4 regions of the Lysinibacillus sp. VIII_CA genome follow, and region 2 is predicted to be linked to each of the others. Evidence: riboswitches for the same ligand, from Rfam matches in the RefSeq annotation. Region 2 holds a riboswitch; each other region holds the start of a gene.

Region 1 (8,165 bases), on a different contig from region 2:
GAGGTGAGCCGTATTGGGCTTTAGTCAAATTATGTTTAGCTGGACGGCCATCATCCCGGTCATTGTCCTACTCTATTATTTCTTTCGAAAAAAATATACAGATCAGCCGGTCTCTTCAACACTTTTCTGGTCTGAGATTATGCAGGAAACACGGGTATCTCCTTATTTAAAGCATTTGCAAAAGAATGCCCTACTTTATTTACAGTTACTAGCATTGTTGCTTCTTGTGTTGGCACTCATGAATCCCTATGTGAAAAAATCAACGATTGTTGGTGAGCAAACTATATTTATTGTGGATACTTCTGCAACAATGTTAGCTGGTAAGGGGCAATCTACCTTTGACACACATAAACAGGAAATGCTGACGCTTATAGATGAATTAAATGGGAGACCAGTCACGTTAATTACGACTGGTTCAGCACCAAAAGCGATTTTGCAGCAAGAGACAAATGTTAAAGAAATCGAAAAAGGTATTAAAGACTTACAAGTAACCTATGAAACGGCAGAAATGGATAAGGCGCTAGATGTGGCACAAGCATTTGTAGGAGATACACCGACTTCCATCTATGTATTTACAGATGCACTCGATAAAAAACAACTACCTATGAATAAGGACTCCGTTAAATGGCTAGTAAGAGGTGCTGCGAAGGACTTAACAAATATTGCTATTACTCGATTTGCTGCAACAACAGATGGACAGGCTACAATGGCGCTTGTGCAGCTTCATAATGATACAGACAACGAGCAAAAGGTCACACTAGCATTACTAAATGAAGAGGGTAAAGAGTTAGTAGCTGAGAATATCGCTGTTCCTCCAAAGGAAGCGATAACAAAAACCTTCAAGGAGTTACCTGTAGAAAAATCGATGACAGCGATTATTGATGCGCAAGATGATTATGACGTAGATAATCAACAAACGGTTTTACTACAAACGGCTACTTCAAAAATTGTGGTTGATCAGGGCATGCATCAATTGATTCAAAAAGGATTTCAATCCGTAAGTACGGGTGTGAAAATCGTTCCGCCTTTACAAGTAGTAGACAATCAGGATGCCACGGTGATCACTAATCAAGCTGAATTGCTGGAAAAGATGGTCAAACCTCTTGTGTTATTTGGCCGTGATGATGCTGAAAAGGTAGAGGTAAGTGGCATAGTAAGTACTAAAAGTGATGCTTTATTTGCTTTTAGTGAGCTTAAGGATGTTTATGTTAGCGCCTTGTATCCTGGATTTACAAATTATGAAACTATCGCTACTGTTGGAGAAAAGCCGTTTATACAGCGCTCTCCTAAAGGGGATATCGTCGTCTTAGCAGATATTGCAGATACGGATTGGCCACTACACCCATCATTCCCGTTATTCTTATGGAGTACTGAACAGCAGTTATCAGAATCCATTGGTTCACTCGGTATTTTCACACCAAATGAACAAAGAGCAGTAGCTTTAGCGCAGGAAGACTGGAGCGTATATTCACAAGAAGATGAATTTCTATCATTGGTTACGGATGGTATGCTAACTGCGCCAACAAAACCTGGCATCTATTTTGTGCGTTCTAATAATGAAGAAAAACATTTTATTGTACAATTGCAGGCGCAAGAACGTGTTATTGAGCAAGGAACAAGCTATACATTAGGGGATATTTCTGATAACGGAAAGGCTGAGATTTCGAAGGCTTCTTTTGTCCCTTGGCTAATTCTTATTATTTTAGTTTTACTTGTTTTAGAGTGGGAGGTGCAACGACGTCGTGGATTTACGAATTGATATGCCATTCATATTGTTGCTATTACTTCCATTACTCATCTATTTTGGTTGGACCTATTGGCGAGAACGACAGCGACTAAAAAAGAGTCATGCTTTCGTACTTATGATTCGCATGCTAGCGGTAGGCTGTTTAGTTTTCGCATTGGCAGGGCCGTATCTTTTATTACCTATAAAAGAAGAACAAATCGTGTATCTAGTTGACCGCTCAGCTTCCATGAATGGGACTGAAGATGAGATGGTACAGTTTATACAGGATAGTTTACAATCGAAAAAAGATGAACAGCTTGCAGGGCTGTATTCATTCTCATCAACATTACAAACAGAAGCCATTATGACTAAAACATTAAAGGAAGTACCAAAGTTTACGGAAATAAAGGCTACTGATCAAACGAATATAGAACAAAGCCTGCAACTTGCCACAGGTATTATAGATCCGAAAAAAGCAACACGCCTTGTGCTATTAACAGATGGCAATGAGACAAAGGGAAGTGCTTTAGATTTCGCCACGAAGTTTAAAGGCTCCAATATTAGTGTGGATGTTGTGCCCTTCAGTCAGCCTGTTGTGAATGATGTTTCATTAAAAAGCTTTGTGTCCCCACAAGTTGCCTATGTAGGTGAGCAACAACAACTGGTAACAGAAGTGCATGCAACAACAGCTGGACAAGGCGAGCTATTATTATATGAAAATGATGAACTGATTCATCGTGAGGGAGTCGAGCTAGCCGAAGGAACGAATATGTTTACCTATAAACATGCAGCGACTGGTGAAGGGCTGGTGAAATATGAAGCCGTTGTTCAAGTAGGACAGGACGCAATATTTGAAAACAATAAATTAACAAGTGTCACAATGGTACAAAGCGAACCACATTTACTCATTGTGAATGGCTATGAAACAGCTTCACCACTAGCGGCGGCACTTGGTCAGCAATCAATAGGCTATGATGTAAAATCACCTGAAAGCTTGCCAAATGAACTCTCCAGTTATTTGCAATATAATGCCATTATTTTTGATAATGTACCGGGACATTTAGTCGGTGAGGCAAAAATGAGTGTGATAGAGCAAGCAGTCAAAAACTTTGGTGTTGGTTTTGCAATGGTGGGTGGAGAAAATAGCTTTGGTTTAGGTGGTTATTTTAAAACACCAATTGAAACTTTATTACCTGTTGAAATGGAGATAAAGGGGAAAGAACAATTACCTTCGCTAGGACTTGTCATTGTGTTAGACCGTTCTGGCAGTATGTCAGGATCCAAGCTAGAGCTTGCAAAGGAAGCGGCTGCACGATCAGTTGAAATGCTACGTGATGAAGATACATTAGGATTTATAGCATTTGATGATCGTCCTTGGGAAATTATAGAGACTGGACCTTTGAATAATAAAGAAGAGGCAGTGGATACCATTTTATCCGTTACACCAGGAGGCGGAACAGAAATCTATGGTTCACTGGCAAAAGCATATGAAAACCTAGCAGATATGAAACTGCAACGTAAGCATATTATTCTTTTAACGGATGGACAATCGCAGCCAGGAAATTATGACGATTTAATTGAACAAGGAAAAGATAACGGAATAACCTTATCGACAGTAGCTATTGGTCAAGACGCGGATGCAAACTTATTGGAAGCTCTGAGTGAGATGGGGAGTGGACGTTTCTACAATGTTATCGATGAGCAAACTATTCCGTCCATTTTATCTCGTGAAACGGCCATGATTTCCCGTACGTACATTGAAGATAATCCATTCTATCCTGTACTGTATAATGCAGGGGGATGGAATACGCTATTTGCCAATGGCGTTCCACAAATGAATGCTTATATTGGAACAACCGCAAAGCAGGGTGCTACCGTCGTGGCTGAAAGCGAAAAGGAAGATCCAGTATTAGCACAATGGCAATACGGTCTTGGCAAAACATTCGCATTTACTTCTGATTCAACAGGAAAGTGGTCAGGAGACTGGGCAAGATGGCAGGACTGGGGCACATTTTGGCAAACGCTTATTTCGCAAATGCTCCCAAGTTATAATGACGTTGCCTACGATGTAAGAGTAGAATCAGATGGATCCTTTATGATTACAGACCCTACAAATGAAGCAGCATTTTTAGATATTGTGGCTGTTAATGAAGCGGGTGAAGAGCTAGACACACAGCTTGAAACTATATCAGCCTCTCAGGTGCGAGCTGTGGTACAAGCTGAGCCGGGGTTAATCTTCTTCCGTATCGCTGATGAAAAGGAAACGATTTATCAGGCGGGATTAAGTGTTCCTTACAGCGCTGAATATGAACTTCTTCCTGTTAATGATAAATTAATAGAAGAAATAACCGAACAAACAGGTGGTGCTGTTTTAAAAGAACCACAAGAAGTGTTCCGTGACTTTACAAAGCAAGGGGCGGATCGTCAAAACATTGCCACATGGCTTCTCCTTGCAGGTATGCTCTTATTCTTTATTGATATAACAATAAGGCGCTTTGGCTGGAATTTCCTAACGAAGTCGAAGAAAAAGGAGCAACTGGTAGAGGATCTCCCTGTACAAGCAGAAGACACGAATGTAGCACAACTATTAAAGGGTATGAAAAAACGCCAATAATTTAGTTTAGATGAAAGCAGTGCGAATTTCGCACTGCTTTTTGTACATTCATGGAAAAAGAAATCCTCCTACGACACTATTTAATAAAGAGAGTAGGATTAAAATATCTTACTAGCACCGTTTTTTGCAAACTGCTAGCTACTAAAATGCCTAAAATTGCTCCAATTGTACTTGATATTAAAAAGGCAGGCATAAAAAACAAGGCTGCTACGGAAGTTCCCATTAGTACATTTGCATAGGGCACTGCTACAAGTGATGCTAGAAGACCAGTGCCAATCACTTCACCCAAACCAGCAAACCAAATTTTACCGCTATATTTATAGGCAAGCCCTGCGCATAATGCACCAATAATACTACCAGGAATGGCTAAAAGAGAGCCTGTCCCTGTAAGGATTCGAATAATGGCCGTAACAAAGGCAACTACAACTGTAGATACGGGTCCAAGTATAATGGCTCCTATTACGTTAATAGCGTGCTGTACCGGATAAGCACGAGCAATCCCAGTTGGAATGGAGATAAAAGTAGAACCTGCAATAGCAATCGCTACTAATAAAGCCATAATTGTTAATTTTCTAATAGACATGTTAGGTGTACTCCTTTTCATTTTAGCCACTAGGAAAATGAAAAAAGCCGCTTCCTTCAAACGACAGGAAGCGGCCTTGCTTATACACTGAAAATAGCAAGAAGCGCCACTTCCCTCCGCTAGTATGAACTAGATCAGGTTCGAAGGGTCCGTATATAACCATATACGTCTCAGCCTTTAGAAGACTCCCCTAGTGGTAAGTATTTTTCTATTTTTTAGAAGTGTAACATACTTCAATAAATAGTCAATAAGAGTTACCTATTAATGTGAATCTGGATGCATAAGCTGAGGCGCCTTTTTCAATGTCCAAATCAGGGCAAGGAAGAAGCAAGCTAATAAGATAATGGCACCAAAAATATAAGGACTGTTCATATTCCAGTCAAATAAAAAACCAGCCAAAGCGGGTCCAATCATATTTCCTAGACTCATATAGGCATTATTCAAGCCGGCTGCGAATCCTTGCTCTTTTTCTGCAAGTTTTGATATGAGAGTATTAACAGCTGGACGAATCAACGTTGTCGCCGTAGAGAAGATGGTTGCAACAACTAATATTAGTGCAAAACCAGAAACAAATAATATTAAGAAAATAGCAACGGCCGCAATAAATAAATTGACCAAAACTACTTTCATTTCACCAAACCGTTTAAAGAGTGGCGTAATAATAAACATTTGTACAATTACCCCAAACGCACCACCAACAACTAAAATGATGGCAATATCGCCAGGTGAGTAATTAAATTTCTCTGTCACAAATAGTGATAAGGTCGTTTGGAAGTTAGCAATCCCAAATGAGAATACCATCATAATAATTAACATAACAAAATAAGGCATATGTACAGAGCGAGCCATCTGTTTTACCAGATTATCTTGCTTTTGTCTATTTTGCGCAGTATTTGGCTTTGTAGATGGTAATAAAAAGTAAGATAAAATAGCCGCTAAAATGGCGGCAGCTCCCGCCATGAAAAATGGAAAATGTAAGCTAACCTTTGCAAGGAAACCACCAATTCCAGGGCCAATCATAAAGCCGAAAGACATAGCAGCTCCTAACAAACTCATTCCTTTTCCGCGTTCTTCATAAGTTGTCACGTCTGCTACAAAAGCCATAATAGGAGGTGCTACAAATGCAGAGCCAAGGCCACCTAAAAAACGTGCTAAAAAGAGCATCCATACATCTGTAGAAAGGCCAAAACCGATTTGTGCAAGTCCTGTTAGTATAAGACCGAAAATAATTAAATTTTTCCGCCCATACTGGTCCGAAAGATTCCCAGCAATTGGAGAAAATACGAATTGTGCTAAGGCGAACGTTGCAATAAGCATGCCTAGAACTTGTCCTGCTGCTCCAAATATTCTTAAATATTCAGGCATTACAGGAATAATAATTCCAATACTCCCCATTGCGATAAACATGTTAAACATTAAAATATACAAAGCCGCCTTATTGGACTTCTGCTGGGTCATCGACAAGCCCCCCTTTTTGTAATCAAATATAGTACAGTCTATCATAAAGAATTATGGCTGGCTAATAGTTGAGATTGCTGTAACTGGTTCGATATGTAGAATGATTTTCCAGAAAAGCTTTTATCTCATAAAAATTCGGGGTGTGGAGTGAGGAGAGAGAATTGCTTTTTCTAGAGACTTGAAGTAGGGAGAGTAAAAAACTAGTGAAAATAAATAATTGCGTTTGCTATGAGAAAGCTTACCTATAACCGTGTAGATGAAAGTTAAAGATGAAGTTATAATGCGCAGGTGTCGTACGACGTAGATTCAAGGTCTTTTTATGGATAAAGAAAAACTAAAGATTGCTGGCATCTTGAAAAAATTGATGATACCTAGACGAAGTGGGATTGTATGATCGACAACTGGTTACTAGTAGAATTTCTTTCTAAATATAGCGATACAAATGAATGCTTAAATAAAAAAGGCGAATTGGTTTGTAGACCAATTCGCTCTTATAAATTATCGAATACTCATTTTAAATTCTAAAAACAGTTCATTATATTTTCCTAAGTAATCTGGACCTAAGTTTTTGTATACCTCTAAGGTATCACGTTGGTCCTCAGATGGGTAGTAGCGTTCATCTGAAACTACTTCTGGGTCCATTAAGTCCATCGCAGCAATATTTGGCGTTGAATAGCCAACATAATCGGCATTTTGAGCACCGGATTCTGCACTTAGCATAAAATTGATGAAGGCATGTGCACCATCAATATTTTTCGATGTTTTGGGAATAACCATATTATCGAACCATAGATTGGAGCCCTCTTCAGGAACAGCAAAGTCCAACTCTTCATTTTCAAACATCATGTCTGCTGCCTGACCAGACCAAGTGAGGGCTACTGTTGCTTCATTATTAATCATTAATGGTGTAATTTCATCCCCAATGATCGCTTTTACGTTGGGCGCAAGTGTAATCAATTTGTCAGTTGCTTCCCGTAGTTCATTGTTATCCAATGAATTCAAGGAGTGTCCAAGACTATTTAACCCCATCCCAATCACTTCACGGGCACCGTCTACTAAAAATACTTTTCTTTTTAATGAAGAATCCCATAAATCGTCCCAAGAAGAGAAATCTAAATTTCCAACTAGTTTTGGATTATAGACAATCCCTACTGTTCCCCAAAAGTAAGGAACTGAATATTGATTGTTATCATCGAATGGTAAGTCTAAAAAGTAAGGGTCGATATTTTTTAAATTCGGTATTTTTGCTTTGTCTAAAGGAATCAATAAATTATCTTCCTTCATTTTTTCAATCATATACTCAGAAGGAACAGCAATATCGTAAGCTGTACCACCTTGCTGTATTTTTGTCATCATAGCTTCATTAGAGTCAAATGTTTCATAGATGACATGAATACCTGTTTCTTTTTCAAATTCCTTCAATAGATCAGGGTCAATATACTCTCCCCAGTTAAAAATGGTTAAAGTGTCTTTTCCACTTTTACCGCCACCTGCACTTAAGGCGTCAGCAGCATAGAATAAAAGGGCAGAAACAACAAGGATAGCGATGGTCGCTTGAATTAATGACTTCATTGTTGTCCCTCCGTTCTTTTGCTTGTACGACTTGTAATGAAGTAATAACCAACCACAACGATAACGGTTACAAAGAATACTAATCCAGAAATAGCGTTAACTGTGAGAGATATTCCTGCTCGAGCCATCGAGTAGATTTCTACCGATAATGTACTGAAGCCATTGCCGGTTACGAAAAATGTCACAGCAAAATCATCTAATGAATACGTAAG
Region 2 (8,165 bases):
TTGGTATAATCAACATATACAAATCAGGGAGGTTTTTCAAATGGCTAATCATTATAAAAGCATTGTGGTTGCAGTAGACGGTTCTAAGGAAGCTGAATACGCCTTTCGTAAATCAATTGACGTGGCGAAGCGTAATGAAGGTTCGGTATTAAATTTAGTAAATGTTATTGATACACGTTCATTCGCTGCAATCGAAGCATACGACCGTTCTATTGCAGAACGTGCACAAGCATTCTCTGAAGAACTATTAAATGGTTACAAAAAGCAAGCTGAAGATGAAGGTATCGCAAACGTTAACCTAATCATCGAATATGGTTCTCCAAAAAATATTATTACTAAAGAGCTTTCTAAAATCGTAGACGCAGATCTAATCATTTGTGGTGCCACAGGTCTAAATGCAGTAGAACGTTTCCTAATTGGTTCAGTATCTGAAGCAATTGTACGTTCAGCTAATTGTGACGTTCTTGTAATCCGCACACCTGAAAACTAATCAGCAATACATAAAAAGGTATCCTACAGTAGGATACCTTTTTGAATTCTATGAGCAATTACTTGCCTTCTTTCCACATTTTCACTTTTTCAAAGAATAAGGCAAGTGCTTGTTTATTTTGCATATTTGGTACCTTTGCTAAAAGCACTTCTTTAGGTGATTGACATTCCTTCGATTGCTTTTGCAAAATGACAATGCTCTTTTCTAATGATTTATTAGCAAACATGGAATCAGGTAGCTGAATAATTGCTTGAATCCAAGCGTGCTTTTGAATGTACTTGTGAAGTTGCTTAGACTGCTCTGAATCAAACAGATGTGATGGCGCAAGGAAAAATAAGTAGCCACCTTCCTTTGTATAATTCATAGATTGCTCCATAAATAAATGGTGGGCATAGCTCATTCCCTCTGACGAGCACAATTCATACTCAAGGGCAATTTCTTCATTTGGATAATAACCAACAGGTAAATCACAAACAACTGCATCAACTGGATTTGCTAGTAAATCTTGCAAGGCATCCTGTCGATATAAAGAAATTGGCTGCTCTGTTAAATCAGCTGTAGCTGCCGCTAAACGTATAAGTAGCTCATCTACTTCTACACCTGTAGCCTCGACTTTTCCATCTAATAAATTCATAACTGTTAGCAATAAATTTCCCGTACCTACTGCTGGATCCATAATCGATATTTTTTCTTGCTCAAGACGTTCAGCAAAGATTTGCTCAACAAAATAGCCCACTAATAACCCTAACGTATCAGGTGTCATTTGATGGTTTGGTTGAGAGCTTTTACGCATTCCTTTTAGAATGGCAATTTGTATAGCCTTGCGAATATCCTCTTTCGTTGCATCTTTTTGTGAGAAATCAACCTCGCCATCAAGCCATGCCTCTAGCCCATCTAGCAACCCCTCTAACAAAATTGTATTGTGCTCTTTTTCGATTTTTTCAGCATGCTCATTTAACATACCAAATAATTTCTCGATATTTTCCATAGATAACTTCCTTTCAAGCAGAAAAGAGCCGTGACAAACACTCGTCACAGCCCCTTTGTCTAGTATTATCTTAGCCTAAAAGCAGGCCATTATGCTAGTGCTTTGACAGCTGCAATAGCCGCTTCATAGTTTGGATGATCTGTTGCCTCAGGTACATACTCAACATATGTTACTTTATTGTTTTCATCCACAACAAACACAGCACGTGTCAGAAGACGTAATTCTTGAATATACACGCCATAAGCCTCACCAAATGAAAGGTCGCGGTGATCAGAAACCGTTTGAACCGCATCAATACCTGCTGCCCCACACCAACGTTTTTGAGCGAATGGAAGATCTACAGATACTGTGTAAATCACTACATTATCACCTAAGTTAGCTGCTTCTTCATTGAAACGACGTGTTTGAGCATCACATACACCAGTATCTAATGATGGTACAACACTAAATAAACGAATTTTCCCCTCTGAATCTTTTAATGTTACAGGTGAAAGGTCATTCGCTAATACTGTAAAAGCTGGTGCTAAATCGCCCACCTTTACTTCATTACCTACTAGTGTCACTGGACCATTTTTAAATGTTACTTGTGCCATATAAACGCCTCCTAATCATCATATGTACATAATATTACTAAATGAAGGGAATTAATTGCAACTAAGATAGCTTACTTTATTCAAAGTGTTAGCTAGCAATAGAAAAGACTGTCTCATCGTTTGAGACAGTCTCTTGTTTATTGTTCATTTTTTTCTTCTAGTTTTTCTAGCTCAGGTTTTCCCTCTTGTTCAATAGAAGCTATCTTTTCATCTTTTTTCTCTATAGAAAGTGGCACTAAATTCTTTTCAATATAGACTTTCTCATGCACCACTGTTGTATCGGCGAAATAGTCATGCAGCCCTTGATTGTCTGGTAAAATAACTACCAAAATATAAAGAGGCATCACAATATTATTAATAATACGCCCAATCCATTCACGGAATAATACATCTGACCAAGTAAGGTTACCATGCTTTAATGAAATGACACGTAATCCAAATACCATCTTCCCTAGCGTTTGACCAAAAAATTTTGTCATAAGGACAAAATAACTATAATAAAGAACCGCTGAAATAATGGAGATTGGAGCATACCAAACTGATTCTGATAAGGACCAATCCATTAAATAAAAGATAGGATTAAAGAGTATTCCAACTACAGCAGACACAATAAACCCATCCAATAAAAATGCCCACAATCGAATCCAAAAGCCTGCTGTTTTTAATGTGTAGTTTTTTTGCCTTGCTAAATCTTCCGTGCCATTGTTAAAAAAGTTATTTTCCATTGAGGGTGAACCTTGCATAACAACTTCATTGTTTGTCATTGAACTCCCTCCTTAGTATTCCCCGTATAAATACATCATTTTAGGTGCATTGTAATCTGTCATAATTTTCATTAGCATTTTTTCCTCTGCTGAAGGACCGAACATGGAGCCAATTTTCATCCCAACATATGATTGCCATCCGCCCATATCATAAGCATATTCAAATAATACAGCATCTTCTAGTCCAAAATCGGCGCGTAAGGCTGCAATGGCAGCTTCTTCGTCGCCAATTTCATCGACTAAACCAGCTTCAAGTGCTTTTGTACCACCAAGAATACGGCCATCCGCCACTTTCTTCACATCGGCTTCTGACATATTACGTCCTTGTTCAACGATATCCACAAATTCTTCATATGTTTCATTGATCATATCCTGCATCATTGCACGTTCCTCTGGTGTCACATCACGCATTGGACTTAGCATATCCTTATGCTCACCAGATTTAAACGTTTCGAATTTGACACCGACTTTTTCAGCCAATGCTTGATAATTAATAGATTGCATGATAACACCAATTGAGCCTGTTATTGTATCACGATGTGCAAATATTTTGTCTGCTGGAGCTGAAATATAATAACCACCAGATGCTGCCATTGAATCCATTGATACATAAATTGGAATTTGTCTTTCTTCTTTAATTTTTAACAGCTTTTTATAAATTTCAGCAGATTCTTTTACCCCTCCACCAGGAGAGTTAACACTTAAAACAATTCCTTCAATCGTATCATCGTACAAAATACTATCCAATTGTTCTAGGAAAAATTGATGATCATATGCAACAGGCTGCCATAGTGAACTTGAGCCAATATCTTGGATCGTGCCATCCACCTTTAAATAGGCAATCCTTTTATCAAAATTATCCCCTTCAATTACATTTTCATATACATCTAAGTTATTTCCTGCCATTAAACTATCAAAATTACCTAGGAAATCTGCTTTAAATAGCGCAAAAATGGTATTAATACCCAATGAAAACAGTAAAAGAACACCTGCTACTATTAATGCAACCCACCTTTTAACATTCATCTCTTTCCGCCTCCTTATGACGTAATACGTATGACTTGCTCATTAGTTTCATTTTTTTGCAATAATATGCAATTAGTTTTATTCTATTTATTTCCTCATAATACCTTACCTAAAATTACAAAAAAAATCAAAGTTCATTTCTTTAATGAACTCTGATTTTCGACATTATTTCCTAGGAAATGATTATTGTATACATTTTTTTATTTCTTGTTGCCTTAATTCGACACGTCTAATTTTACCAGATGCAGTTTTGGGTAACTCTGTAACAAATTCAATAGCACGTGGATATTTATAAGGTGCTGTTAATGATTTCACATGATTTTGAAGGGTTTGAATAAGCCCTTGATCACCATTAACACCATACTGTAGGATAATAAATGCTTTAACGATGTTCCCGCGAACTCTATCAGGGCTTGCAATGACAGCAACCTCTTTCACAGTCGGATGCTTCATCAACGCATCCTCCACTTCAAAGGGTCCAATTGTGTAACCTGAGGAAATAATGACATCATCCCCGCGTCCTTCAAACCAAAAGTAGCCGTCCGCATCTTTATAAGCTCGATCCCCTGTTATATACCAATCACCACGAAATTGTAAATTTGTACGTTCTGGATCATTTAAATATCTTTTAAAGAGTGCAGGTGTTTCTCGATGAACGGCAATATCACCTACTTCTCCTATAGCTACTGGCTCACCAAAATCGTCTATAATTTCAACGGTGTTGCCAGGGGTAGGCTTCCCCATCGAACCAACTCTTGCCTCCATACCTACCATAGTCCCTACCAGTAAGGTATTTTCTGTTTGACCATAACCATCTCGCACCTGTAGATGAAAAGTATCCGCGAATTTTTTTATAACTTCACTGTTCAAGGGCTCACCTGCTGAAACAGCTTGTCGAATTGAACTGATATCATACTCCTGTAAATTGTCAAGTGCTGCCATAAAACGATATTCAGTCGGTGTACAACATAAGATATTCATTTTAAATTTTTCAAGCAATGTTAAATAGGTTGCCGCATCAAACTTTCCTTTATAGACAAAAGCAGTGGCACCACTGCCTAAAATGGCGAGAAACGGGCTCCAAATCCATTTTTGCCATCCTGGTGCTGCGGTTGCCCATACAATATCATTTTCTTGTACTCCTAGCCAACGAGGAGCTGTTGTCCGTAAATGTGCATAGCCCCAGCTATGCGTATGCACTGCAGCTTTCGGATTTCCTGTTGTGCCACTTGTATAAGCTAAAAATGCATGGTCTGTACTTTTTGTTGGTGTAGAACTTATGTAAGTTGTTGGTTGCTTTCGCATTATGTCTAACAATGGCTGCCATGGCTCATGAGCATTTCCAATAACAAATAGCTGCACCTCTTGTAAATTTTCTACTTGATCAAATTGCTGAATGTAAGGCTCAAAGGCCACAATTGCTTTAGCATCGGCATGATGAATACGATACTCAATATCTTTTGTTCTTAGCATTTCAGAGCTTGGAATGATTGTTAAACCCGCTTTTAATGCAGCAATATAGACAATGTATGCTTCTACTGAGCGTGGTACCATCACTAAAATGACATCACCTTTAGTTAATCCATTTTTTGTAAAGACATGTGCCGCCTGATTCGCTCTTTCAAGTAAATGTGCGTAGGTGATAAATTGTACATCAGAATGCTCTTCATAAATTATCAATGCATTTTTAGTTGAATCCTTAGCATATTTTTCAAATTCATCAGTTATGTTATACCATTCTGGTGCTACTAATTCTTGTCTTTTCATGGCAAATGCCCCCTTTTGATAAGACACATTATACTCCTTTCTTAGAATTTTCAATGGTTTACACTTGATTTGAGTAAAGTCATGACAACTATCATACTTACCTATATGGCATCAGTCACGTTTTGTTGATAGGAAAACTTGCTATTGAATACATATGAAAAGTATGGTACATTTTGGTCAACTAAAAGCAAGATTGCAGGGGGACTCATAAAGAGTTGAGAAGGTAAAACCTGACCCTTTGAACCTGTTAGTTAATACTGACGTAGGGAGCAATGAACATCTTTTTTTCAGATGAAAGGCTCTTTTTCGTGCATTTTTACACAAAAGAGCCTTTTTTGCGTGCTTACGTCCACCCATGAAGGAGGACTAAAATGATTTTTCAAACGATTCGTCAACAACAACCGCTTATACACTGTATAACTAATTATGTTGTGGCTAATTTCCAAGCAAATGGCTTATTGGCATTAGGTGCCTCTCCTGTCATGGCTGATGACAGCCATGAGGTAGAAGAAATGGTCGCCATTGCAGAAGCTCTTTTAATCAATATTGGTACACTGAATGATCGAACAAAGGAAGCGATGCTGTTAGCAGGAAAAAAGGCAAATACCCTTAGTATTCCTGTTATATTAGATCCAGTTGGCGCAGGTGCCACAGTTTATCGCAAGGAAACCGTACACCTATTACTTACAGACATACAATTTGCGGTCATACGCTGTAACAAGGGAGAACTTGCGGCATTAGTGAATGTGGAATGGCAACAAAAAGGTGTTGATAGTGGTGATGGATTTATTGACATAGAAACAGAAGCAACATTATTGGCTCAACGCTACAACTGTATAGTCATTGTTACAGGCGAACATGATTTTATGACAGACGGTGTGCAGAGCCAATGGATAACTGGTGGAAATTCACAAATGACAGAAGTCACTGGTACAGGCTGTTTACTTAGTGCTATATGTGGAGCCGCCTACTGTTCAGGAGAAGATCCATACAGTCAATTAGTGGAAACCCTCACTTACTACAAAAAAGCAGCTGAGCTAGCATCAGCCTTTACAGAGGATATCGGGGATATTCAAATTGCTTTGCTAAATGCCCTTCATCGTCTTTCAAAGGAGGGTGAGGCTTCATGCATATTGTAACGACAATTGCAGGCTCAGATAGTGGTGGTGGCGCTGGTATTCAGGCTGATTTAAAAACATTCCAGGAATTAGGGGTTTTCGGTACCTCAGTTATTACAGCTTTAACTGCTCAAAACACACGAGGTGTAACAGGGGTTTTCCCAATTGAAGTTAATTTTGTTGAAAAACAATTTCATGCATTACTAGAAGATTTTTCGATTGCTGCGATTAAAACGGGGATGCTTTATTCCTCGGATATTATTCAGACAATCGCACACATTTTACAGGATTTAAAAATCCCACTAATTGTTGATCCAGTTATGATTGCAAAAGGTGGAGAAAACTTATTGCAGCAAGAGGCTATTGAAGCCATGCGCATTTCTTTACTACCACTTGCTACAATTGTGACACCTAATATACCAGAAGCAGAGGCACTTACTGGAAGAAAAATAAATCAATTCTCTGATATGGAGGAGGTCGCTCAATGCTTTTTCCAACTAGGTGTTCACTGTGTCATCATTAAAGGTGGGCATCTCCCCAATTCGTTATATGCGATTGATTATGTATTTATAAAAAATGACAAATATTTTTCCATGCAGTCTCCTCGTATTCCAACGAAAAACACACATGGTACAGGTTGTACATTTTCAGCAGCTCTCACTGCTTTTATTGCTCAAGGTTTGACAATTGAAAAAGCTGTTATTGAAGCTAAAAAATTTATACAATTAGCTATTATGCATGATTTAGCCATTGGTAATGGTCATGGCCCTACAAATCATTTTGCTTATCGGCTGCATAATGGTGCCTGCGAGGTGAAGTTAGTTGAAACGTGAGGATTTACAGCTTTATTTTATTATGGGTACAAGCAATGTTTCCCATCAAGAGCCGTTAGTTGTTCTCGAAAAAGCGCTGAGGGCTGGCATAACCATGTTTCAATTACGTGAAAAAGGTCCTTACGCATTAACAGGACTAGCTTATGAGCAATTTGCCCGCCAGTGTCAACAATTATGTCAACATTACCATGTGCCGTTTATTGTTAACGATGACGTGGATCTAGCAGTACGACTTGGTGCTGATGGTGTCCATATTGGACAAGATGATGAACAGATTGCCATTGCACGGAAAAAAATGGCGAACCGGATTCTTGGCGTTTCCGTGCATTCGCAGGAGGAACTACAAATAGCTATTGATCATCATGCTGATTATGTAGGTATCGGCCCTATTTTTGCCACAACATCTAAAAGTGATGCACAGCCACCATGTGGCACCAATTTTTTACAGCAAGCTTCCAAATTACAGCCTAACTTACCTATCGTGGCTATAGGTGGCATAAATGGGATAAATGCTGATATTGTTTTTCAAGCTGGTGCTGATGGAGTTGCTGTTATCTCTGCTCTCTGTGAAAGTGAGGATATTGAA
Region 3 (8,165 bases), on a different contig from region 2:
GTCCTATTAGGTTATTAGTACCATGCTCAAAAATGCCAAAAGTAAATTCTCGCTTTGAATCCATTAAATATAAGCTTTCTTGAATTTTTTTATATTGCGCGTCGATCGTATAGTATTCAGGTCTTTGTAAAGGCTCATATGTTGACCAAAAGTATTTATTGCGGCTTACGAGACCTGTTAAACTTCGTGCATCATTTTCTTGGAATGTTCGGATGTAGCATTTTTCCCCCTTTATAGTTACCACATTCCCACCCTTTTTTCTTAATAAATTCCAAATTTTAAGCACCATTTCTCCACACTAGCCTTCCAATCAATATCGGTAGAAATTTTCACTACCTTCTTAACTAATAGAATTTAAAGGAGTAATCCCTAGTTTTACCTTATTGTATGTAAAAAAAGATGCTGCTACAACTAAAACAGCTCATGTCTTCATGTCATAGCACCATCATTTTACATTTTATTTTTTACTTCTTCTTCTCATTCAAGGTGTTCAGGCTGGATGAGTCAGCATCTTCTAAAAGCGGATTGTCTAATACATTTGTTAAATGAAGTCCACGTTTCAGTGCCTCTCGTTCAATATGTGCAAGCGTTTCTTGTAGCACCTGCACACGTGCATATTTTTTATCGTTTCCAGCTACTAAAATCCATGGAGCATTTTTCTTATCGGTCTTGTCAAACATTTCATTGGCAGCCTCAATATATTGTGGTGACTTTTCTCGATTGCGCCAATCCTCTTCTGTTAGCTTCCAAGATTTATATGGATTTTGTTCTCGTTCCTTAAAACGCTTTAATTGCTCCTCATCTGAAACATGAAGCCAGAACTTAATTATTATGTAGTCCCCCGCAGTTAAAATCTTTTCAAAATTATTAATCTCCTCATAGGCACGAGACCATTCTTCCTTCGTTGCGAACCCTTCAATACGTTCTACTAATACACGCCCATACCATGAACGATCGAAAACAGCGATTTGCCCATGCTGAGGTAGCTTTCTCCAGAACCGTTGTAAATAGTTATAGCGTAGCTCATGTGGCTGTGGAGCTGAAATTGGGTGTACGACATAGCCACGTGGATCGACACGTTCAATTAAACGTTTTATCGCTCCACCTTTCCCAGCGGCATCCATACCTTCAAACACTAAAATTAAACCAATTTTGTTTTTTAATAAAAATTGTTGGGCATTTAACATTTCATATTGGAGTACTTTTAATTTCTTTTTATACATCTTTTTATCTAGTTCAATAGATAGGTCTAGATTTTTTAAGTTTTGTGTCATAAAGCTTCACTCCTTTATTTTGTATATATTCTTATTGTACTAAAGAAATAAATGGATGCCTATTGAGATGGTAAATTGTAGATAGTGTTAGCAAACAACACGATACATTGATGGAAGTTTCCGTTATAATAAAATGAGTGACAGTACTATACTTATTTGTCTTTTCCCTATACAATTTAACACGAAGGGAGAGGAAAGCATGCCTCGGTTTTTATTGATGACAATTTCGTATATTGTCTCACTCATCCTAACCTTTTCATCCTTTTTCATGAAACTTAACGGTCAGTCTTCTTTAGAAATTTCTAATCGTTTTTCGGTGGTATTTGCACCTGTTGATGGAAGTCATTTAATTTGGATTGTCATTTATTTATTCATCGGTTATTGGTTAGTGATGAACATCAAAAAGACATCTATGAAACAGTCTGCGCTCTTTAGTTGCATAAATATTTTACAAGCATTAATGATATACGTATGGCATCATGAATTATTTATTGTTTCTCTCGGCATTACCCTACTCTTAGTCTTGTATCTATTTATGTTGTACAATACGTATCCACTTCATGACAAATCACTGTCGGGTCGTATTCCTTTCGCCATTTATTTAGCATGGATGACATTTATTTTCATCACAAATATTAGCTTTACGTTAACAGCTTATGGTTGGAACGGTTTTGGTCTAAGTACTCCTCTTTGGGCAGTTATTTTACTGACATTAGGTGGAGTCATTGCGCTACATATCCGCTTTCATCACTTTGATATCATGTATCCAAGTGTTTTTATATGGGCTTATATAGGAATCGCTTTACATAATGGTTTTGATGAGCTACTCGTAACAACCGCTGCGTTATTTTTATGTGGTGTACTCTTTGTTGGCATTTTATTCATTAAAAAAAATCCTGCCTACCAAAAGTAATTTGGTGAGCAGGATTTTTTGTGTCATCCTAGTCTTCGTCTAATGAAGTGAGGATAATTGGTTTATCTTTTGTAACAATCACTGAATGCTCAATTTGAGCAACAAGAGACTTATCGGGTGTTATGAATGTCCAACCATCACCAGCTTCTACTATATGCTCTGCTTTTGCAGAGATAAATGGCTCAACTGCAAGAACCATACCTTCTTTCATAATCGTAGAGTCCCATGCATCATAATAATTTAAAATGTGATTTGGCTCATCATGTAAAGAACGACCTAAACCATGGCCTGTTAAATTCATGATAACTGTTAAGCCATTAGCATTCGCCTCGCGCTCTACCGCCTTGCCAATTTGATTTAATTTAGAGCCAGCCTTTACCTTTGTCATTGCACGATCAAAAGCATCTTTGGCAACACGACATAGTTTTTCTTTATCTTCATAGCCATCACCGACTACAAAAGAAATACCCGTGTCGGCAAAGTAGCCATCTAAAGAGCCTGAAACATCGATATTAACGATATCTCCCTCCTGAATAACACGTTTACCTGGGATACCGTGCGCTACTTCCTCGTTGACACTAATACAAGTATATCCTGGGAAGTCATATTCTCCTTTTGGTCCAGAAATCGCACCTGCCTCAGCAAACATTCGACCGGCAATTTCATCTAGTTCAAGTGTTGTGACACCTGGTTTTGTAGCAGCCTTCATTGTTTCACGGATCTCCGCACAAATGCGTCCAATTTTTTTAAAAGCTTCAATCTCTTCTTGCGTTTTTACAATCATGTATAACGTCCCTTTCATCTAATATCTACTCTTTAATATAACATAACTTTTTATACGTATAACGCTAAACGCTTTAAATATTGTATGCGTGCCTCCTTGGCAAAGTGCAAAAAGCGCTATTCTCTTATAACTATATAAAAAACCCCTTCACCAACATGAAGGGGGATGGCATTATGCTTTACGTTGCATAAGTTGTGGAGCCGCTGTGAATAATAACACTCCCACAATGGCTGTTAATACTGTAGCAGGAAGCATATATGTACCATTATAAATAATCGAATAAATCCATGCATTTTGATCGCCGGCATACTCCGCAAAAAATACAGCCCCAGCAGTAGTATGTGCTACATAACGCAAGAAGCCTGCAAACACAGTACCTAAAATAATATAAAGTGCCATTTTTGTTTTGTTTAGTTGACTTGCTGCCTCTAGTAAAGGTCTGCGCACAATGGCTGCTAATCCTACAACAGTGAAAGCGACGCCATAATCTAGTAACCCTTGAAGCCAGTGTACAATATAAGCGCCAAACATGGTTTGCATAACACCTACAAGTAAGCCTGTTGTTAGGCCAGCTACTAAGCCCCAGCGAATAGCAATTAACATAATTGGTACCATGACAAGACTAACAGAGCCACCTTGTGCCCATACTTTAAACGAGACCTGATCCAGCACAAGGCCAATTGCTGCAAATATTGCAATCTCCACTAACATTAATAGTCTTTTTTTGTCCATACATATTCTCTCCTTTGTTCCGATGTAGGATACAAGAGCAGGAATAGAAAAGCGCTGATTTGATTCTCTCTGACATCTTATTATTTTCAAGAATGAAAAAACGATGCCAGGACAGAGCCTCACATCGTACAAGTGTCGGTTTCTATCCACATCCCTACGTAAGTGCTAGCTTACAGGTTCAAAGAGTAAAGGCATTACGTGCCCAGTCTCAGCTGACATCATCAGCTCCCCTTGTGGTCGTTACATCTGAATTTACTTTGAATAATTACATTGTACGCAAAGCATGGAATGATTACAACCTCTTCCATACTTAATTTTTGAAACTTTGCTGATTTCCATGCGTAAATATTAAAAAAGGAGGTACAACTATGGAGAACCAAAAAATTTTATCTGCCTTCAGCTATCTCAGTATTTTCTTTGCTCCTTTCATCGTACCATTGATTGTTTATTTCGTTTCGAAAGATGCTGATATCAAAAGACATTCCATTCGCGCACTAGTGTCTCATTTAATTCCTTTTGTATTTGGTATATTATTTTTCATTGTCTTTGTGTTTTCTACCTTTAGTTTAGATCCCACTTCAAGTAATAGTACAGTAATGATCGTTTGGTTCATTTCGTTCGCCATTTACGGAATTGTCTCGCTCGGAATCGTAATATGGAATATTATTCAAGCCGTTCGAGTTATCCGCTAATGTTTTACTTTTAGAATAAACAGGTAGAAGTAATTAAAAAAGGAGCTGTGTTTTTAATGAAAGTATCAAAGGTAGTAAAAACCGCTGTTAAATTAGCGCCGATTGTTATACCGATTGTAAAAAAAGTGATGGCAGCAAAAAAAGGGACAACTTCTACAGTCAGTCCTCGGAAAAAATGAAAGGAAGGTGTATTTCCTTAAGCCGGAAATACACCTTCCTTTATTTTATTTCAAAGTGTGTTTGACTATGTCCGTTTAATGTTTTTTCGACATGTAAAACGGCTGGCATCGCGGATTTTAATTCAGGCACATGGGAGATGACGCCAATCATTCGGCCAGAATCTTGTAAATCGATTAAGGTGTCTATTGCTTTATTTAATGATTCCTCATCGAGCGAGCCAAAGCCCTCATCAATAAACATAGTTTCAATATGAATATTGCCTTGGAAGCTTTGAATAACATCCGCCATTCCCAGAGCAAGACTTAATGACGCATTGAACTTTTCACCACCAGATAAAGTTTTGACATCTCGTAATTGATCTGTGTAAGCATCATATACATCAAGCCCAAGTCCACTTTGCTTTGCATGCTTTTCAAGTCTGTCTGAGCGTCTAAGCTCAAATTGACCATTCGATAAATGATTAAGGCGAATATTGGCTGCCTCTGTAATTTGATCTAAATAATTTATTTGAATATATCGTTCAAAGGACAGCTTTTTCGAATTTTGCCCATTTAATAAGCCATATAGCTCCTTTACACGTCCAGCCTCACTCTCAAGTAAACGTAGCTCTCTTTCTGTTTCCTCGACTTTGTTCATAAAGCTTTGACATGATTTCACAAATCCATCTATTTGCTGAAGTTGTTTAAAGGCATCCTCATAGGCGATTCGGAGGCTTTTCACAGTCGCCTCCATCAAGGCTAAATCTTGCTCCTCTTTTCCTTGAAGATGTTTTTCTCCTTCTGAAATTTGAATTTTTAACGTATGAACCTGAAGGGTGTAGTCACTGCATGCTCTCCGGAGTTCCTCTAATTGAGTGGCACTTCTTTTCGCAGCTGCGTAGTCTTCATAGCTTACAAAGCCCGCTTCCTGCATGCTTGTTGAAAACTGTTCACGCTTGTCATTCATTTTGAGCTTTAATTCTTCAAAATTCTGTTTGGCGATCTCCACAGCTAGTTTTGCATTACTGTCAGCTTCCTTCATGGCATGTAAATGATGTTGGCTTTCCTGCCATAATTTTTGAAAATCCATTTTCTGTTGGCTAACATCAGTAAGCGTTTGTTTTAATTGCGGTAAAGTTGGAATATTTGTTGGCATTTGCTTATGCTGTTCCTCTACAATTGCCTGAAGTCTTGTCCAGCTCTTCATCTGCTCGCTTAAATATTCCTCAAGTTTTAATTGTTTGTTTTGCAATTGCTCTATTGTTAAACGCTGTTCCTTCTGGTTTTTTCTTGTTTGAGCTAACTGTTGATTGATAACCCTTAAGCTAGTAATCTCTTTCTCCATTTTTTCTAAGGAAGCTATTATCTGTGCTTGATCCTGTTGCTTGATAGAGTGTGCATCTAATTGTTTCAGTGTCTCTTGCTGAAGCTGTTGTGCGGATCTTAACATTGCCTCTTTTTCCAAATACAAACGTTCATCGGAAGAAACTTTTACCCTTAATGTTTCCACCTGAGCAAGTTCAACAATTTCCAATTTCTCATTATGAGTTTGCTGATGAGCCGTACTCCCGCATACAGGACAAGGCTGCCCTTCTTTAAGCTGCTGAGCTAAAACACTTGCTTGACTTGTCAGCCAGCGTTGCTCTAATTGTTGAAGCTCCAGTCTACTGTCCTGATAGCGAGCTTTAGTTGCGATAACATCCTGTTTCGCTATCTCTACCGTTTTTGTATAGTTCTCCATCTGCATGAGCAAAGTTACTTGCTCCTGCAACTTTGGAAGTTTTTCTAAGTAACCTTCATATGGTTCCATTTGTTTTTCATAGTGCTCAATTGATTGTGAAAGCTGCTCTAATTGTGCGCTTTCTTTTTCGATTAGTACTATATTATCCGCTGCACCTTGTTTGGCGGTTTTCACATATTGCTCAGCAATTTGCAGCTGCTGTACATGGCTGTCATACGCTTCAAACTTAGGAAGCAATGCTTGGAGTTGCATTTCTTGCTGTAAAAGCAGTTGCCACTCAGACTCTTTTGCCTCTTCCGCTTCATATTTTTCTTGTGCTCGTTGTAAGAGTTCCTTGGTTTGTAGCTGACTACTTTGGGCTTGTTGATAGGCTTGTTCTTTTAAATTTTGTTCAGCTCGTAAATCCATACATTGTTGTTCGAGTAATAGTAAACGCTCCGCTTGTTCTGCTAAAGCTATTTCCCGTTCCTTCGCATGGTATTTATCTTGCTCATCTAACAGCATTTGTAGTCGTTCTTGTCGTTTGGACTGCTCCTCAAATTGTTCATTAAGCGTTTTAGCTAAACGGTAAAATTCCTGTTCTTTTTGATGATGATTATAAGCTTCCTCATATTGTCGCTGTATATCTTCAAAACATTTTTTATAATAGGTCAGCTCCTCTTCAAGTGCTTGCTTGAGCTGAAACATATTTTCCGTATTATCCGCAATTTGTTTGAACAGAGGAGATGAACGTTGTGGAAGTGCACCAACAATTTGACCAAGTAGATGTTCTTTTAATTGTTTGGCACGTTCAAGATCACTCTCTGCTTCTTTTCGTTTAGCATCAAGCAGCTTTGTCATAGCACCAAAGCGATCTGTTTTGAAAATTTTTCGTAAGATTACCTCTTTGTTTGTTGAATCAGACGTTAATAATTTGCGAAATTCACCTTGAGGTAGCATCACAATTTGGCTAAATTGATCCTTTGTCAGACCTATAATTTCCTGAATCTTTTTATCGACCTCAAGTGTTTGCTGCTTTTCCACAATGTTATAATCGAGCATTCCCTCCCTAACTTCCGCTAGCTCCACTTTTTTACCAGTAGCTGTTTTATTTTTTCCCTTTATATGTCCGGGCTGACGTAAAATCTGATAGACCCTTCCATGCATTTCAAAAATAAGTTCTACTGCTGTATACACATCATCGTCAGCAAAGCCACTTCGTAGTAAAGCTGTATCCTGGCGATCTTCACCACTACCTGCCCCATAAAGTGCATAACAAATCGCATCAAAAATCGTCGTCTTCCCTGCTCCAGTTTTGCCAGAGATGGCGAACAATCGATGTTCCCCTAACTGTTGAAAATCAATTATTTCCGTATTTTTATAAGGACCGAATGCCGTAATCGTTAACTTTAATGGCTTCATTTTACTGTTTCTCGCTCCTTATCTAATAATTCCTGTAACATCTCTGTAAACAGGCGCTCGGTATCTTCATCTGGTTGAATCCCAATTATATCTGTAAAGAAAGAGCGGAATAGATCTATATCTTCTAGCTTTTCTGCCTCTACTACTTGAAGCTCACTTGGTTTCTCTTGTCGTAAAATCTTACGTTCAACATGCAGGGCATGAGGAAAAACAGTACGAATACGTTCCATTGGCGAAGATACGGACGTAGCATCTGTCAATCTAACAAATACATAATCATCACTTGGTGGAAGCATTAATAACTCCTCCAACTGACCTTCTACTACACGCAAATCTCTTCTCGGCATCAACTTTCTTTTCGTTACAGTACTATTTCCGTGCTCATCTAGATCGATAATTAAAAAGCCCTTTTCATGTAGATGCTCAGATAATGAATATTTTAATGGTGAACCGGCATAGCGAATCGTTTC
Region 4 (8,165 bases), on a different contig from region 2:
CTTCTTGCAGAAGCACTAGGAGGCGACATTCTATTCTCATTCGTTTGTGCGGTAGCATTCGCAACAATTTTAGCGGTAGTAGCAGGCCTTGTACTTTCAGGTGCCTCTGCCCTATCACATGATATTTATGGTCAAATCATTAAAAAGGGTAAAGTTACTGAAAAAGAGCAAGTTCTTGCAGCTCGTATTGGCTCGATTACAATCGCTGTAATATCTATTCTATTAGCTCTTGGTGCACAAACATTAAACGTTGCATTCTTAGTATCTTTAGCATTCTGTATTGCAGGTTCCGCTAACCTTCCAGTTATTATTTACACAATTTATTGGAAACGCTTTAATACAGCTGGTGCTGTTACAGCGATGTTAACAGGCTTAATCTCTGCATTAGTATTAGTAGCTATGTCACCAAACGTATGGAATCCAGTTGAAGGCAAGGCGATTTTTGTTGGTGATCCGTTAATTATGTTAACGAACCCTGCCTTAATCTCTGTACCGCTTGGTTTCCTTGGTGGTTTCATCGGCACATTACTTTCTAAAGAAACTGATGATGCAAAATATCGTGAAGTTGACGTTAAAGCAAACACAGGTATTTCTGTACAGGACGTATCTCACTAAATCGATTTCATAAACCTCGTAAGTTCTTGCTTACGAGGTTTTACTTTTTCATTCATTTTCGTTACTATAATTGTTAAAAGGAGGGAATGAAAATGGCTCAATCTAGGGCGAAAAAGAAGCGGATGCATATAAAAAGAACTGCTGGCAAGGATGTAGAGAAAAATCGCCAATCCAATTCCTTCAGCACACATGAACGCACCACCAAAACAAAAACAGAGAAATTGATGCATGATTTTACTAAACATAAAAAGCAGTATACGGATAACTAATTGATATCCTATACTGCTTTTATTATTGTAGAAAACATAAGTGGCAATTGCCACGTTACCTTAAAGTCGATAAAAGTTTTTTGTATTCTGAGTGATAATTTTAGCCACTTGCTGAATAGACAATCCCTTGATGGCTGCAATCACCTCAATCGTCGAATGCATCATCCACGGAGACGTTGGTTTATTTGTAAAAGGTCCCTCAAACGACCATGGGCCATCTGTTTCTACCATCATTAAGTCAATCGGGTAGATTTGAATTAGCTGTTGAATTTCCTCTTCATACAAGGCATCAGGCGTAATAGAGATAAAATAACCTCGCCGAATCATGCGTTTCATGACTGCCTCGTCCCCTTTAAACCAATGGAAATGAGCCTGACAAAGCTGATGCTTTTCTAGCAAATCGCACACGATGCTAGCATCCTCATATACAGCATGCAACACAATTGGTTTGCCCAATTCCTTAGCCAATACGATAAATCGTTCCAATAAAGCCTCATATGGACGAACATCCAAGGCTTGTTCTTGCCTTAAATAATAGGGTAAACCGACCTCACCAACCGCTACCATGTTATCACGATGCGCGCGAATCCAATCAAATAAAGCCTTCTCTTCTATTTCATCCAGTAAAGGCTGTTCAGGATGAAACCCAAAAGCCGCCTTCACCTTGGGATAGACCTTCGCTAAATGCAACGTCTTTTGACAGGAGGACAACTGCATGCTTACCGCAATTAATGCCTCTACTTCTGCCAATAATGAAGGTATTTCCACGTCCTTATATTGATCTAAATGAATATGGGCATCAATCAACATTCAAATCCCCCTTTTCTTCCTGTAAATACGTGAATAACTGTTGCTTCAAGGCTGTGAATGTGGCAGAATGACGAATTTCTTCTTTGCGGGGGCGCTCAAATGGCACAATTATTTCTTTTTTCACTGTTGCAGGCCGTTTCGATAAAACAATTATACGATCGGCTAAAAAGAGGGCCTCTTCAATACTATGTGTGACGAATAAGATAGATTTTTTATGCTCTTCCCAAATGGACAGGAGCCATGCCTGCATTTCCAGTCTTGTAAATTCATCAAGCGCAGAAAATGGTTCATCTAGACATAAAATAGGTTTATCACTGACAATGGCACGGATAAAAGACACACGTTGTTGCATCCCTCCCGAGAGCTCGTATGGGTAAGCTTGACTAAAGGAAGCAAGCCCCACCTTTTCAAGCCAACCTTTTGCACGTTCAACATTTGGATTTTGCTGTAATTCCTCGACAATTGTTACATTCTCTAAAATAGTACGCCAAGGAAGTAAACAAGGCTGCTGTGGCATATAGCCAATTGCGCCTCTTTTTTGCTGAATCTCCTCTCCATTTAATAAAATCGTCCCTTGATCAACCAAAGAGACCCCACCAATTAATTGAAAAAGGGTACTCTTACCACTGCCAGATGGTCCTACTATGGCCACAAACTCACCATCCTTGACATCAAAGGAAACATGGTCAAGTACATGTAGACTGTCAAACGATTTAGCGATGTTTTGAATGCTGAGCATGATAACCTCTCCCCTTTACCATTAATTTTTCAAGCAAGCGGATACTACTAAACAACAATAAGCTTAGCAAGACAATCGCAAAAATGGCGACAAACACTCGATCTGTACGGAAGGAAGATTGTGCTAAGGTCATGTATACGCCTATTCCCTTTTTTGCACCAAGCCATTCCGCAATAACTGCTCCCATTACACTATAGGTAGCAGCAATTTTTACGCCCGAGAAAATTGCCGGATAGGCATGTGGCCATTCTAATTTCCAAAACGTTTGGGCCTTCGTTGCTCCAATCATTTCGAAGTAATGCTTTAACTCGGGTGCTGTTTGACGAAAACCGTCCATTGCCGCAATGACAATAGGGAAAAAGCATACTAGACAAATAATGATGAGCTTTGGTAATAAGCCAAAGCCAAACCAAATAATAAGTAACGGCGCCAATACAAGAATGGGTATATTTTGCGACATAATGAGAATCGGATAAAATAACGACCGAATGAAAGTAAAACGATGCAAAACAATCGCCACGGTTAGACCACAGCCAACCCCAATAGCAAGTCCAAGTAAAGCTAATTCCACAGTAGCCAGAGCATGTGGCAGAAACGTTTGATATGATTGAAAGCCTTCCTTTAAGATTATGCTTGGTGCTGGGAGGAGCCAGGGAGGAACATCAGCGATATGCACAACAAGCTCCCATATGAATAAGAGGAAGGCGATAAACATTATCGTCCTTCCCTTTTGTAATGCCCGTTTCATGAATGATATTTCTCCGTTAATGTAGCCATGGTAATCCCATTTGGTTGATATAAAATTTTTACTTGTGTAATGACATTAATGGCTCCTAGCTCGACCATCTTAACATTCATTTTTTCAATGATTTGAAGAAGCGTTGTAAGCTCACCTTCCATTGTTGTTTCAAGGGGATGAACCTCATAGTTCACACCAGATGCATCAATAACCGCAATGGCCGCATCCACATAAGGAATGACATCCTCGTATTTCTCTGTCTTCGGAATGATTTGGACACTGATTAATGAATTTGCCATGTTAATTGGCCTCCTTTTTCGGTAGGAACTCATTCGTAAACGCCTGTTTAGCATCAAATTCGCCCTCTAACACTTTGTTACTCGACATCCATTTAGCATAGTTTTCCCACACAGAAAGCTTTTGCTCCCCCCATTGATTAGCGTCATCCTGATACTTATCAGCCAACCACTCTTGACTTTTATGCACTAACTCCTTATCTAAGTCTGGTGCCGCTTCTAGTAAAATATCAGCCGCTTCATTCGGATGCTCGATGGCATATTCATAGCCCTTCGATGCAGCCGCAACAAAAGCTTTGACGCTGTCTGGATTGTTTTGAATCATTTTTTCATTGGTTGCTAAAACAGGTGTATAGTAATCTAACTGATCACTATAGTCCGTTAAATACAGCATATTAATTTTTTCCCCACGAAGCTCTACCTCAATACCTGTCCATGCATAATAAATCCAAGCAAAGTCGATGTCCTTTTTCATCATCGTAAAGAAATCTAAATCTCCCGCATTGACAATGTCTAATTTATTAATATCAGCGTTTTCTTTTTGCATTAATGATTGTAATACCGCTTGTTCGAGAGGTGCTCCCCAGCCCCCATATGTTTTTCCTTCAAAGTCCTTTGGAGAGGTAATACCCTTTGACGCTACAGAAGCAAATCCAGATGTATTATGCTGGATGATGGCCGCTATCGAAACAAGTGGCACATCCTGAACACGAGCCTGTGTAATGCCCTCCTGATAACTCACGCCAAATTCTGCCTTACCAGAAGCTACGAGCTGATCGGCTCCTGCCTCTCCTGGCATTATAATATCAACATCTAAGCCTACTTCTTCAAAATAACCGAGCTTTTTCGCAACATACAATCCTGTATGATTCGTATTCGGTGTCCAATCGAGTACCACTGATACCTTTTTCTTTGTATCAGCAGACTGCTTGTCCTCCTTGTCGCTACAGCCTACTAACGTCAATAGAGTAGCTAATAGGATAAATAACCATTTTTTCATGCTAGGTCCTCCCAGTTTGTAATATGAAAGTGTTCATGAATGAATGTTGTCACCAGAAGAAAGCGTATTATACGGTTGGTAAGATATTGCTTAGAAAACAAAAAAACGCCTAGGATTCCTCCCAGACGTATTGCAATCAATCTCCAAAACATTTGCTTTTTTGAATAGATGTTCCCTACGCTGGTACGAGCCAAATCAGGTTCAAAGGGTCAGTGTCTATCGGACACAATCTCAGCTAGCCATAACTAGCCCCCCTACATTCTTTCGCTATGAACTTTTCGATGTTTATTATACCCATAGTTGATCTTAAATGACAAGATGCTAATTTTGGATAGTTGTGCCACTATAAACAAATAGCCCAGCTCTACTTATAGATACTGGGCATGATGTTAGCTTGGTTTTTGTTCTTTTTTGGCCGTTAAAACATGTGAGATGGCTCCATCTGTTGCAATGTCCACTTTAAATGAACCATTAGAATGGCGATCAGCGCGCGTCAATGCTTGGACATCGATAACCTCTTGTATGCCTTTTTCAGTTTCAATCACAACCTGCTCATCGTCTGTTGCTTGAATAACAGCGACAATTCGATGAGGATTTGCTTTTAATTCTGTAAGGACTTTAAGTCCACGCTTGGCACGACTTGCTATTTCTACCTCTGCAACATTCATTTTCTTTACAGCCCCTCGTTGTGTCACAATAACGACATATTGTGTTTCGTCTGGCTGTAGGACATTGACCCCGACTAAAGCTTCTCCATCTTTTAGCGTAATACCTTTAACACCGCCCGTTTTCACTCCAGTAACTGGTAGTTCTTCAATAGGGAAACGAATGGCATAGGCCGTATCAGTTGTTAAGAGCAGTTCCGCATCATCAGTTATAAACGATGCATAAATCATTGCATCGCCCGCTTTAACATTCATTGTTTTAATTGGCTTCGAATAACGCGTCACAGCATAATCTGCTAATGGCGAACGTTTAATTTGGCCATCTTTCGTAGCAGTTAAAATATACATATTTGGCTGTTCAAATGTTTCAAAGCCATAGACTGCAATAATCGACTCATCTTCACTTGTTGGCACAATACTTGAAATATGCTGTCCAAGGTCCTTCCAGCGAATATCAGGTAATTCATGAACAGGCTGATAAATATAATTCCCTCTATTTGTAAATAACAATAGATGATGTTGTGTATTTAAGTTTGCTTCATACAATAAGTAATCGGAATCTTTCATCGCAAAATCTTGACCGTTGGAGGCGGCATGGGATCGTGTAGATGTACGTTTAATATAGCCATCTTTCGTGACAGTCACTACAACCTCTTCACTTGGAACAAGGACATCTAATGTAATTTTAATTTCTTCTATTTCTTGTTCAATTTTCGAGCGACGTGGCTCTGTGAAACGTTTTTTAATATCTAGCAATTCTTGTTTAATGACGCGTACAAGCTTGGCCTCGCTTTGTAAAATTCCTTCTAGCTTGGCAATCAATTTGTTTAAGTCATCCTGTTCTTGACGGAGTTCTGTAATATCGGTATTCGTTAAACGATATAATTGCAGGCTCACAATCGCCTCTGCCTGTACCTCAGTAAAATCGAACTTCGCCTGTAAATTGAGCTTGGCGTCCTTCTTATCGTTAGAAGAACGAATCGTAGCAATAACCTCATCTAGAATAGATAGGGCTTTAATTAAGCCATCCACGATATGGGAGCGATCCTTTGCCTTTTGTAAATCATATATAGAACGATTTGTGACCACTTCTTTTTGGTGAGTAATATAGGAATCCAGCAATAATGGTAATGTCATCATCGTTGGACGACGATTATGAATGGCAATCATATTAAAATTGTAAGCTACTTGTAAATCTGTTGTTTTAAATAGGTACTGTAGAATCCCCTGTCCAGGAACATCCTTTTTCAGCTCGATAACGACACGTAACCCTGTACGATCTGATTCATCACGAATTTCAGCAATCCCTTCAAGGCGTTTATCTACACGTTGCTCATCAATTTTTTTCACAAGATTCGCTTTATTCACATCGTATGGTAATTCGGTAACGACAATTTGCTCTTTTCCGCCCTTGATAGGTTCGACCACAGCTTGTGCACGGACAATAATTTTACCGCGCCCTGTTTCATATGCCTTTTTAATGCCGTCTACACCTTGAATAATTCCGCCTGTAGGGAAATCAGGACCCTTGATAACTGTCATCAATTCATCCACTGTCGCAGTAGGCTTGTCTAAGCGCATCAAAACAGCATCCAGCACTTCATCTAATGCATGCGGTGGAATATCTGTTGCATAACCCGCAGATATCCCTGTAGAGCCGTTTACTAATAAATTAGGGAAACGAGCTGGTAAAACAGTTGGTTCCATATCCTGGTCATCGAAGTTTGGTACGAATTCAACCGTTTTCTTCCCAATATCTCGTAACATTTCACCAGCAATTGCAGAAAGTCTTGCCTCCGTATAACGCATGGCTGCTGGTGGATCTCCATCAACCGAACCGTTATTCCCATGCATTTCTATAAGCATATGGCGAGCTTTCCAATCCTGACTCATACGAACCATCGCCTCATAGACTGAGCTATCTCCGTGCGGATGGTAATTACCGATTACATTTCCGACTGTCTTAGCCGATTTACGAAACGGTTTCTCATGTGTATTACCTTCCGTAAACATTGCATATAAAATACGACGCTGTACTGGTTTAAGACCGTCACGTGCATCTGGCAACGCGCGGTCTTGAATAATATATTTGCTATAGCGACCAAAACGGTCACCCATTACTTCTTCTAAAGGTAAATCTTGAAACTTTTCTGTACTACTCATGCTTGGCCCTCCTCTTGTTGGATGAATTCATTTTCTAAAATGTTAGCATCATCCTCCATACCGAAGTCTACATTGGCTTCGATCCATTTACGACGTGGCTCTACTTTATCGCCCATTAACGTCGTGACACGTCTCTCTGCACGTGCACCATCCTCGATAGTGACACGAATTAATGTCCGTGTGTCAGGGTTCATTGTTGTATCCCATAGCTGGTCAGCATTCATCTCTCCAAGACCTTTATAGCGCTGTAATATGTAACCCTTTCCAACTTGTTTGATGGCCTTTTGTAAATCGTTTTCTGTCCAAGCATATTCAATCACTTCTTTTTTGCCAGTTCCTTTCGAAACCTTATAAAGTGGTGGTAACGCAATAAAGACTTTTCCAGCCTCGATGAGCGGACGCATATAACGATAGAAAAACGTTAGTAGCAATACTTGAATATGCGCACCATCCGTATCAGCATCGGTCATAATGACTACCTTATTGTAGGCTGAATCCTCCACAGCAAAATCTGTACCTACACCTGCACCGATCGCATGAATAATCGTTGAAATTTCTTCGTTTTTCATAATATCTTGTAGCTTGGCTTTTTCTGTGTTAATAACTTTCCCACGCAGTGGTAATATCGCCTGGAATGTTCGATCACGACCTTGTTTTGCAGAACCACCCGCTGAATCACCCTCGACTAAATATAATTCATTTTTCGCCGCATTACGTGACTGTGCAGGCGTTAATTTCCCAGACAGAATCGTACTACCCTTTTTGTTTTTCTTACCATTTCGTGCATCCTCACGGGCTTTACGAGCCGCCTCACGCACTTGCTGCGCACGAATCGCTTTACGCACAAGAGACGCTGACAATTCAGCATT

Evidence for each region. A riboswitch is a leader RNA that binds a small molecule or an ion and turns the genes downstream of it on or off. The one in region 2 is predicted to bind thiamine pyrophosphate.
Region 1: linked by a shared signal. The riboswitch ahead of thiW (energy coupling factor transporter S component ThiW) and the one ahead of thiM (hydroxyethylthiazole kinase) in region 2 are both predicted to bind thiamine pyrophosphate.
Region 3: linked by a shared signal. The riboswitch ahead of thiT (energy-coupled thiamine transporter ThiT) and the one ahead of thiM (hydroxyethylthiazole kinase) in region 2 are both predicted to bind thiamine pyrophosphate.
Region 4: linked by a shared signal. The riboswitch ahead of ACP3VS_RS10600 (ABC transporter substrate-binding protein) and the one ahead of thiM (hydroxyethylthiazole kinase) in region 2 are both predicted to bind thiamine pyrophosphate.

Annotation. Positions count from the first base shown of each region.
Region 1 covers NZ_JBNFXM010000001.1:485,536-493,700, reverse strand. Annotated here, with positions in the region: gene ACP3VS_RS02430 (DUF58 domain-containing protein) at 1-2, shown strand, start outside; gene ACP3VS_RS02425 (vWA domain-containing protein) at 14-1,759, shown strand; gene ACP3VS_RS02420 (VWA domain-containing protein) at 1,743-4,340, shown strand; gene thiW (energy coupling factor transporter S component ThiW) at 4,417-4,923, opposite strand; TPP riboswitch at 5,018-5,125, opposite strand; gene ACP3VS_RS02410 (MFS transporter) at 5,185-6,381, opposite strand; gene ACP3VS_RS02405 (ABC transporter substrate-binding protein) at 6,880-7,953, opposite strand; gene ACP3VS_RS02400 (ABC transporter permease) at 7,950-8,165, opposite strand, start outside.
Region 2 covers NZ_JBNFXM010000002.1:135,549-143,713, reverse strand. Annotated here, with positions in the region: gene ACP3VS_RS03960 (universal stress protein) at 41-490, shown strand; gene ACP3VS_RS03955 (class I SAM-dependent methyltransferase) at 549-1,478, opposite strand; gene tpx (thiol peroxidase) at 1,568-2,071, opposite strand; gene ACP3VS_RS03945 (RDD family protein) at 2,209-2,835, opposite strand; gene sppA (signal peptide peptidase SppA) at 2,848-3,861, opposite strand; gene mbcS (acyl-CoA synthetase MbcS) at 4,045-5,628, opposite strand; TPP riboswitch at 5,816-5,914, shown strand; gene thiM (hydroxyethylthiazole kinase) at 6,000-6,767, shown strand; gene thiD (bifunctional hydroxymethylpyrimidine kinase/phosphomethylpyrimidine kinase) at 6,755-7,579, shown strand; gene thiE (thiamine phosphate synthase) at 7,569-8,165, shown strand, end outside.
Region 3 covers NZ_JBNFXM010000019.1:32,525-40,689, reverse strand. Annotated here, with positions in the region: gene ACP3VS_RS19380 (GNAT family N-acetyltransferase) at 1-289, opposite strand, end outside; gene ACP3VS_RS19375 (polyphosphate kinase 2 family protein) at 465-1,274, opposite strand; gene ACP3VS_RS19370 (hypothetical protein) at 1,474-2,187, shown strand; gene map (type I methionyl aminopeptidase) at 2,216-2,971, opposite strand; gene thiT (energy-coupled thiamine transporter ThiT) at 3,143-3,703, opposite strand; TPP riboswitch at 3,838-3,945, opposite strand; gene ACP3VS_RS19355 (DUF4870 domain-containing protein) at 4,072-4,395, shown strand; gene ACP3VS_RS19350 (hypothetical protein) at 4,452-4,574, shown strand; gene ACP3VS_RS19345 (SbcC/MukB-like Walker B domain-containing protein) at 4,615-7,695, opposite strand; gene ACP3VS_RS19340 (exonuclease SbcCD subunit D) at 7,692-8,165, opposite strand, start outside.
Region 4 covers NZ_JBNFXM010000006.1:73,823-81,987, reverse strand. Annotated here, with positions in the region: gene ACP3VS_RS10630 (solute symporter family protein) at 1-615, shown strand, start outside; gene ACP3VS_RS10625 (hypothetical protein) at 708-884, shown strand; gene ACP3VS_RS10620 (TatD family hydrolase) at 945-1,694, opposite strand; gene ACP3VS_RS10615 (ABC transporter ATP-binding protein) at 1,684-2,433, opposite strand; gene ACP3VS_RS10610 (ABC transporter permease) at 2,408-3,181, opposite strand; gene ACP3VS_RS10605 (thiamine-binding protein) at 3,178-3,471, opposite strand; gene ACP3VS_RS10600 (ABC transporter substrate-binding protein) at 3,473-4,468, opposite strand; TPP riboswitch at 4,624-4,734, opposite strand; gene parC (DNA topoisomerase IV subunit A) at 4,858-7,296, opposite strand; gene parE (DNA topoisomerase IV subunit B) at 7,293-8,165, opposite strand, start outside.